2 regions of the Halobacteriovorax vibrionivorans genome follow, and region 1 is predicted to be linked to the other one. Evidence: riboswitches for the same ligand, from Rfam matches in the RefSeq annotation. Region 1 holds a riboswitch; the other holds the start of a gene.
The links. A riboswitch is a leader RNA that binds a small molecule or an ion and turns the genes downstream of it on or off. The one in region 1 is predicted to bind cobalamin.

Region 1 (3,558 bases):
AGTATTTATACTATCTGTTGGTTTTAAATCATCAACTTGGTTGGCCAGTTGATAAAGTGTAGGAAGTTTAAATCCTTGTGAAATATGTGCCTTTAAAGAGGTCTCATTATTTATTCGATAACCTGCACCTGCGCTACCTATTACGTTTGAATTATTAGACTGTATTGATGAGAAGTCATCAAATCGCAGTCCAAGATCGTAAAACCATTTCTCAAGACTTAAGTTTGCTGCAGTGTAAACTGAGTATAATTCACTTTGAGAATTCTCAACTTCGTCTTCTTGCTTTGTGTACTCAACTCCAGAAAGTAGGCTTAGGTTTTGAGTGTGCTTATACTTAATATCAAGTTTAGCTTGTATTTCATTACCTTTATATAATGGCGTAAAGCTATTCGTAGGGTCTTCTCTCTTAATATGTGAATAACGAATACTTGGAGTTATCGTTAATTTTTCATCTTCAGAAAAATAATTAAACCCTAGGTAATGATTTGATTGAAGGTATTCATTAAGATCGTTTTCAACGACATCGATTGGACCATACGGTGGAGTGGATTCAAAACCATCAATTTCTACTTCTGAGTCAAGAAGTTGACCTTGATAATTAAGTTCTAATTGTTCGTTTAAAAGATAGCTTAAATTAAGATTGAGGTTTAAGTTCTTAAATGAATCATCTTCTGCATTTTCGATTCTATCTTCATTGACAGCAGAGTAGCCATCACTTGAGAGGTAACTCGCACTTAATCCATAATTGAGCTTATCAGAGTTGCCGCTGCTCTGAAGGCCAGCTTTAACTGTATTTAAACTTCCGTATTCAAGATTTAATGAATTGTTCTTATGTCCTTTCTTTGTATTAATCTTTAGAACACCACCAACAGCGTTTGATCCATAGAGTATCGACTGACTTCCTTTTAAGATCTCAATGCTTTCGATATTTTCGAGCAAAAGATTATTCACTTGAAAAGAGTTATTAATATCAGTTGGATCAACAAGCTCGATATTATCGATAATAACTTTAGAAAAACCTGTTGGTAGTCCTCTTAAGTTAAAACTTGCGATTGATCCAAGTCCTCCTGTTTGGGGTATGAATACTGATGACCTACCTTGTAAAAGCTCTTGCAAGGTCGTTGCTCCAGAGTCTTCAATTTCTTGGGCGGTAATGACAGTCACATCGCTAGTTATTTTTTCTTTTGATGTTTCAAGCTTTGAGGCCTTGATAAAAATGTCAGCATGAATTGGTAATGAAACTATAGATAATAGAATAAGTGGCGTTCTTATGATCTTCCTCCGAGATATAAAGTTTAAAAAACAGGGATCGGACTTTAACCGTTGCGGGACAGTCTCTGAATTTCACAGAGTTCACCTTGTCGAATTTTTCAATTCATGAATTTTCACAGGAGGCTCATTGTCTGTCAAGAAGAGCTTGAAGACAATGGGCCATAAGATAGAAATTATATATTGTGATAGTACTGAGAATTGACGACATTTTTATAAGTTTTAGGATCTTTCTCTTTTAAGTCTGAGAGAATAATCATATCTGGTGCATCTAAATCATTTGTATGTGTATGAACTTGATACTTAAATAACCAATTAAATAATTTACGATGCTCTAGATACACGATTGTCTCACAGGCAATTAGTAATATCGGCGCTATTAAAAATGAGTTACATAAGAATAACTCAAAAAATAAGATATTAATTACAAGTGGTGCTGCAATTACGGCCGATAATGGAATGAACAAATTTAATAGAAACATTGTCCCAAGTACAATTTCAAGTGATTTAATCATGTAGTAAAGATAACCAGTTTCTTGCAGAGAATTAATAAAGGAAAGGGCCTCAGGTGTAAATTGTGACTCTGTTAATAGCCCTAGACCTGGAGTAACTCCTCCTAGAAGTAGAACCGTTCCCATAACAATTCGAGCACCAACAAAGAGAAACTTCCTTCTTTTACTTTCTGACTTCATAAAACCTCCAAAAGTGATCACCATTGATTATATGACCCAAGAGGCAAGCAAGTATGGAGGTAATGTTAAAATAAATTCAAGTTAAGAGAAAACTTCTTGAATACTAAACGCTTCTTATCTTACAGATAAAATAACCATCTTTTTCAACAACAATATTTTTTGAAAATGGAATGCGGATTCGAAAAAGTGGATCGTAAATCACAAAAGTATCTAGTCGCTGATTACTCTGTTGAAGATATTGTGAAATATCACTTATTTCTTTACCAAGTAACCTTTGATCCTCTTCGTTTTGTACCGAAGTTAGAATTGTTCTCGACTGGTCTTGTTCCATTAACTCAGTATATGCAATACCTTTAAGAGGAGTTTCAACTTTTAGGGAATTCAGTAGAGGGGTTGTTTCAATGAAGTGGCCATCTCGAGACCCACAATAGAATTCAAATCCCTGTTGGACAAATTTCTCTAAGACCTTTTTACTTAACTCATCTTGATAGAGTCGTACTAATTTTAAACCTAAGTATCGAGCTTGTAGCTGGAGTACTTCTTCGGGGATTCCTGTATGACCTAATTCATTACCTTCTTTATTAAGAAGACAAAGAAGAATAATTTCATCCTTTTTATGTGATTCTAATAGTTTCTTTAATGTTGCAAGAGAGGTTAAACCACCGCTCCAAAATAGTACTTTCTTATTTTTCATCAATTACTCTTAAGTCCAATTAATATGTGAATAATCCCTATAGGTTTATTTTTACCTCACAAACATGGACATGTTCAATGGAATAAAATTTTCTCAATGATTCTTCTGGAGGAGAAATGAATATGGAACCACTTAATAATTCAAATAATCAGACCCTATCTTTTCGAAATCTGTCCTTGGACCCAAAAAATCGAGTAGCCTATGTTGATGAAAGAAAGGTAGAGCTGACAAAAACCGAGTGTAAGATCCTATTTTTTCTTCTCGATGGTGGCAAAAGAGTCTATCCGAGGGAGCAACTAGTTAAATTTATATGGGGAGATGTAGATGTGGCAAATAAAACTGTCAATACCCACCTCACACACCTAAGACATAAAACAAAAGGTGTTGATTTCAGGATTCGTATAAATCGCAACAACCAAATTTGCTTACACGATCTGTAATGTATTGAATTTATAGCCATTTTTCATATCTGTAGGAAATAATATTTCTATGATTAGGATAATTGTTTAGACATTTCCTATCTATAAGTTGTTAATTTTTTCGCCTCCCATTAACCTAATTTATTGAAGGGGGAGGAGTTAAAAATATGACATTTATTATCCAGAATGATTGGGTAGGATTTAGAAACCTGAGGATTAACCACAAAGAGGAGAAGGTTTATGTTGGAGATAATGAGGTAGCTTTAACAAAAACAGAGTATAAGGTTCTCTACTTTTTAATCTCAGGGGGAAAGAGAATTTACAAATTAGAAGAATTAGTAATGGGAGCGTGGGGACCTGTCGTTGTGACCAATAAAACGATAAATACGCATCTCTCTCATATTCGAGCAAAGATCGAGGGAGTCGACTTTAAGCTCAAGATTAATCGTAACGGCCAAGTCTGTATTAATGACTTATAAATAAT
Region 2 (3,558 bases), 240 kb from region 1:
TGGAGGATATGATAAATTTCCTTTAATTCCCTTATATCCTTCCACTAGTAAATCTCTTAAACCAGCTGGCCCTCCAGGGTAAGGCGCATACACCATCCACCACTTCTCTTGAAGAAGAGAGCTCTTATAATTTAATACTGCATTCTCTAGAGGCAGAGTAAAACGAAAATGTGGAGATAGTAATTTAAATAAAACATGCTCTTTAGGTAATGATGTCTTAGAGATGGCATTTATAGAGTCGAATGGAAAGTGCAATAAAGGATGAACAACTAAAGTTGCACATAGAGCTCCTCCTTGAAGGACGAAGTACTTTGCTAGCTCCCATGCATCAGAATCCTCACTTATATCAAATACAGTCTCAGTGTCTTTGATGTAGATCGCCTGAACGATGAAGCGCTCTCCTTCTTTATATAGGAGTGTTTTAGAAGCGCTGGCATAAATACCAGGAAAAGTTTTTACAACTCTTACAGCATCGAGATCGACAATAAACCATTCTCTCTCGTCTTTATTATAATCACTAAATACTCTCCAATCTTCCTCATCTAATTGATCACTTAAAAATTTACTCATCATCGAATAATTTAATAAGTCCTCAAATTCCTTATTCGTGACTTCTTTTAGTCCAGGAATGATCTTGGCCTTAAGATAATAAAAAGGAGCAAGAGGTAAAGTCGCCATATAACGAAGGCCAATCCAAAGCCACCAGTCAGCGACTTCTCTAAATGGAACATGAATAACAGCAGGAGATTCTCCCCAAGGATGAACAGGAGAAGGCTGTGGCCAAGGCCCCTTTCTTTCGTAGAGGAAATCTTTTTGTGAATATAGATGTTTGTTTGAAGTGGCACTATTAATTTGTGCACGGATTTTGTCTTTAACCTTTAAAGCAAATTTCTCTGGTGTTTTCATTGGCGCCTTCCTAGCTTAGTTTTGATTATTCGATTTCTATCCCAAAAGGTCCCAATAAGTTTAGGGCCTCAGGCATAGTGAATTTACATTTTTTTAAATTTGTATTTGTAATATCAATGTAGAAATTAATTGCATGGCTAAAATTAGAGCCTTTCATATTGGCCATTGAAAAATTCGCACCTAAGAGATTGCTATTTGTAAAGTCACAATTTTCAAAAGTTCCCTGAGAAAAGTCCGCCTCTTTAAAAGAGCTTTCAATAAAGCTTGAACTATTTAACGAGCAGTCCACAAAGCTTGTATAATCAAGAGAAGCTCTCTTAAACCTTAAATCAAATAAATTATTGCACTCAGAAAAATTAATACCGACACACTTACAATCACGAAATGAAACATCTCGTAGTGTAGCACCTAATAGATTTAAATTACTCAAATTTGAGTTATTAAACTTACATTCAATAAACTTTGCACCAGATGCATCTAGTCCACTTAAGTCTAAATCATTAAACTCACAACAAATGAACTCGCCCCCTTTTAGAGAGCTGAGTTCACTAATATTTTCGCTATTAAATACTTCTTCTTCAAAATATGACATAGTCATATTTTAAATTAAAAAAGTTTATCCATCCATCTCTATTTTTATGAGAAAATAGGTACAGCCTTTCGTTCATCATTGATTGCAACTAGAGTGAAACTCCCCTTTACTGCTTCAACCTGTCCTTCTTCATACATTGCCTCAAGCATTAAAGTAACATCCACAATTAGACTACTTTTTCCAACTTTAACAACTTCTCCAATAAGTTCAGCAAAGTGGCCTCCTGGGATCGGCATATTGAAGTCCACACGATCACTTGAAACAGTGACAAATTTCTTTCTCCCAAACCTTGTTGCGGTAATGAAGGCAACTTCATCCATCCACTTCAACGTGATACCACCAAATAATGTGTCATAATGATTTGTACTATTTGGGAAAACGGCCCTAACAATACGTGTTTTTGAGCGCGCGATTGCGTCTTTTAACTGATCTTCAGTCATAATTCCTCCTCGGGATAAATGTTATTTGCTAATTAGGATCGGACTATAACCGTTGCGGGACAGTAATGGATTTTCACCATATTCACTAATTAACTATTGGATATTAGATAGAAACGAGCATCAAGGCAATGAATAAAATACATTTTAACTGGCATAAATGAACAAAAGTGATATTTCATTTAAAACTTAAATAAAAACCGCATATAAAGGAATAAATAATGAAATACTTAATTCCCCTAAGTACTCTTTTTATAGGTCTAAGCGCTCAAGCAGTTCAAACAACAGCAAGACCTTTTAGCTTTGAATTTTATGCTCCAACAAATGAGCTCAATTTTGATGTAACTTTAGAGCAATGGTGTCGTTATGAGATCCCAGTGTGGTCTGACTCTGCTGAATATAAAACAAAACATCAATCAACTCCACTAAGAGAGAAGAGAACAAAATTAGGAAATGGCCTTACTCGTTTTACTTATTCTTTAAATAGTACAAAGTCTTTAGAACAAACTGGTTTCTTTAAATCAGGGAAAGAATGTACAAGTGGAGTCAGAATTATAGTGGAAAGCGCTAAATATGCACTTGGCTGGGCAGGACAATATAGTCGCCCTATTGAATTTAAATTTCTCGATGAAATGTATGCATTTAAAGAGTACGACACAACATTTGATGCACAATCAGATAAGAATATTAGACTATTCTCAGATAATGAAATCTCATTTGAATACAAGACATCCTCTGGTGGGAACCAAGTAAATGTAACAATTCTCTCAAATGGAAAGAGAATGAGAAGCTCATTTCCACAAGGTGTTTTAAAGAATCCAAAAACAAATATGCCTTACAAATTAAAATAGAAATAAAAAAGGCCTCTTTGAAAGAGGCCTATATTTTTAATATTTTAAATTCAACCGTTATTCCCAAACCTGATAAACTGCTTCTTCCATCTCAGTTACACAATCTGTAACAGCTTCATAGAATGGCCATTGTAGATCATATCCCCAACGACTTTCTTCAACCATTTGATTGAAGTTTGTATAACCTTTAACAATACAAGATTGTGGGAAGCGCTTTTCAGTTTCAACTTCACCACTATAGTCATAAACGATTAAATCTGCTTGAAGAACACATGAATTTGTATTCTCATCACAAACAAATAGGTTGAAGCTAAAATTAAAATCACCTTCACACCATGTATCACCACAAATATTATCAATTGCTGTTAAAACCTCTGATTCTTGCTTTTCACTTAGTGTATTGGCAAAAATTGATGACGTAACTAGCATTAGTAGAATTAGCTTTTTCATTGGAATCCCCTTTAAATAATTTAGGGGAATATAGATTACGAGCTACACGATGTATATTCGATTGATAATATTTACACTATACAATTATTAGATAACACTAAAGCAGTTCTTCTAACATTCTAATGCCACGACCAAGCTTTGCCGCAAATTGAGAATCTCTTGCATTTTCATCTGCTATTTCAAAAAGTGACTTTGAAGTTATTTGCATTCTAAGGGCCGTTTTAGCTTTTGAGGGTTCTTTATCCACAAATGATGTTACTAGCGCCCTTGCGTAGGCTTCACTTACTTTTGCAATAAAACTATTTATTGGGCGGTAGTTTTT

Region 2: linked by a shared signal. The riboswitch ahead of DAY19_RS00380 (acyl-CoA thioesterase) and the one ahead of DAY19_RS15120 (TonB-dependent receptor plug domain-containing protein) in region 1 are both predicted to bind cobalamin.

The regions. Positions count from the first base shown of each region.
Region 1 covers NZ_QDKL01000001.1:307,392-310,949, reverse strand. Annotated here, with positions in the region: gene DAY19_RS15120 (TonB-dependent receptor plug domain-containing protein) at 1-1,176, opposite strand, end outside; adenosylcobalamin-variant (AdoCbl-variant) riboswitch at 1,296-1,374, opposite strand; gene DAY19_RS01560 (hypothetical protein) at 1,446-1,961, opposite strand; gene DAY19_RS01555 (adenine nucleotide alpha hydrolase family protein) at 2,065-2,655, opposite strand; gene DAY19_RS15505 (winged helix-turn-helix domain-containing protein) at 2,772-3,095, shown strand; gene DAY19_RS01545 (winged helix-turn-helix domain-containing protein) at 3,242-3,553, shown strand.
Region 2 covers NZ_QDKL01000001.1:71,688-75,245, forward strand. Annotated here, with positions in the region: gene DAY19_RS00370 (hypothetical protein) at 1-906, opposite strand, end outside; gene DAY19_RS00375 (pentapeptide repeat-containing protein) at 932-1,498, opposite strand; gene DAY19_RS00380 (acyl-CoA thioesterase) at 1,543-1,938, opposite strand; adenosylcobalamin-variant (AdoCbl-variant) riboswitch at 1,964-2,041, opposite strand; gene DAY19_RS00385 (hypothetical protein) at 2,157-2,786, shown strand; gene DAY19_RS00390 (hypothetical protein) at 2,844-3,236, opposite strand; gene DAY19_RS00395 (hypothetical protein) at 3,334-3,558, opposite strand, start outside.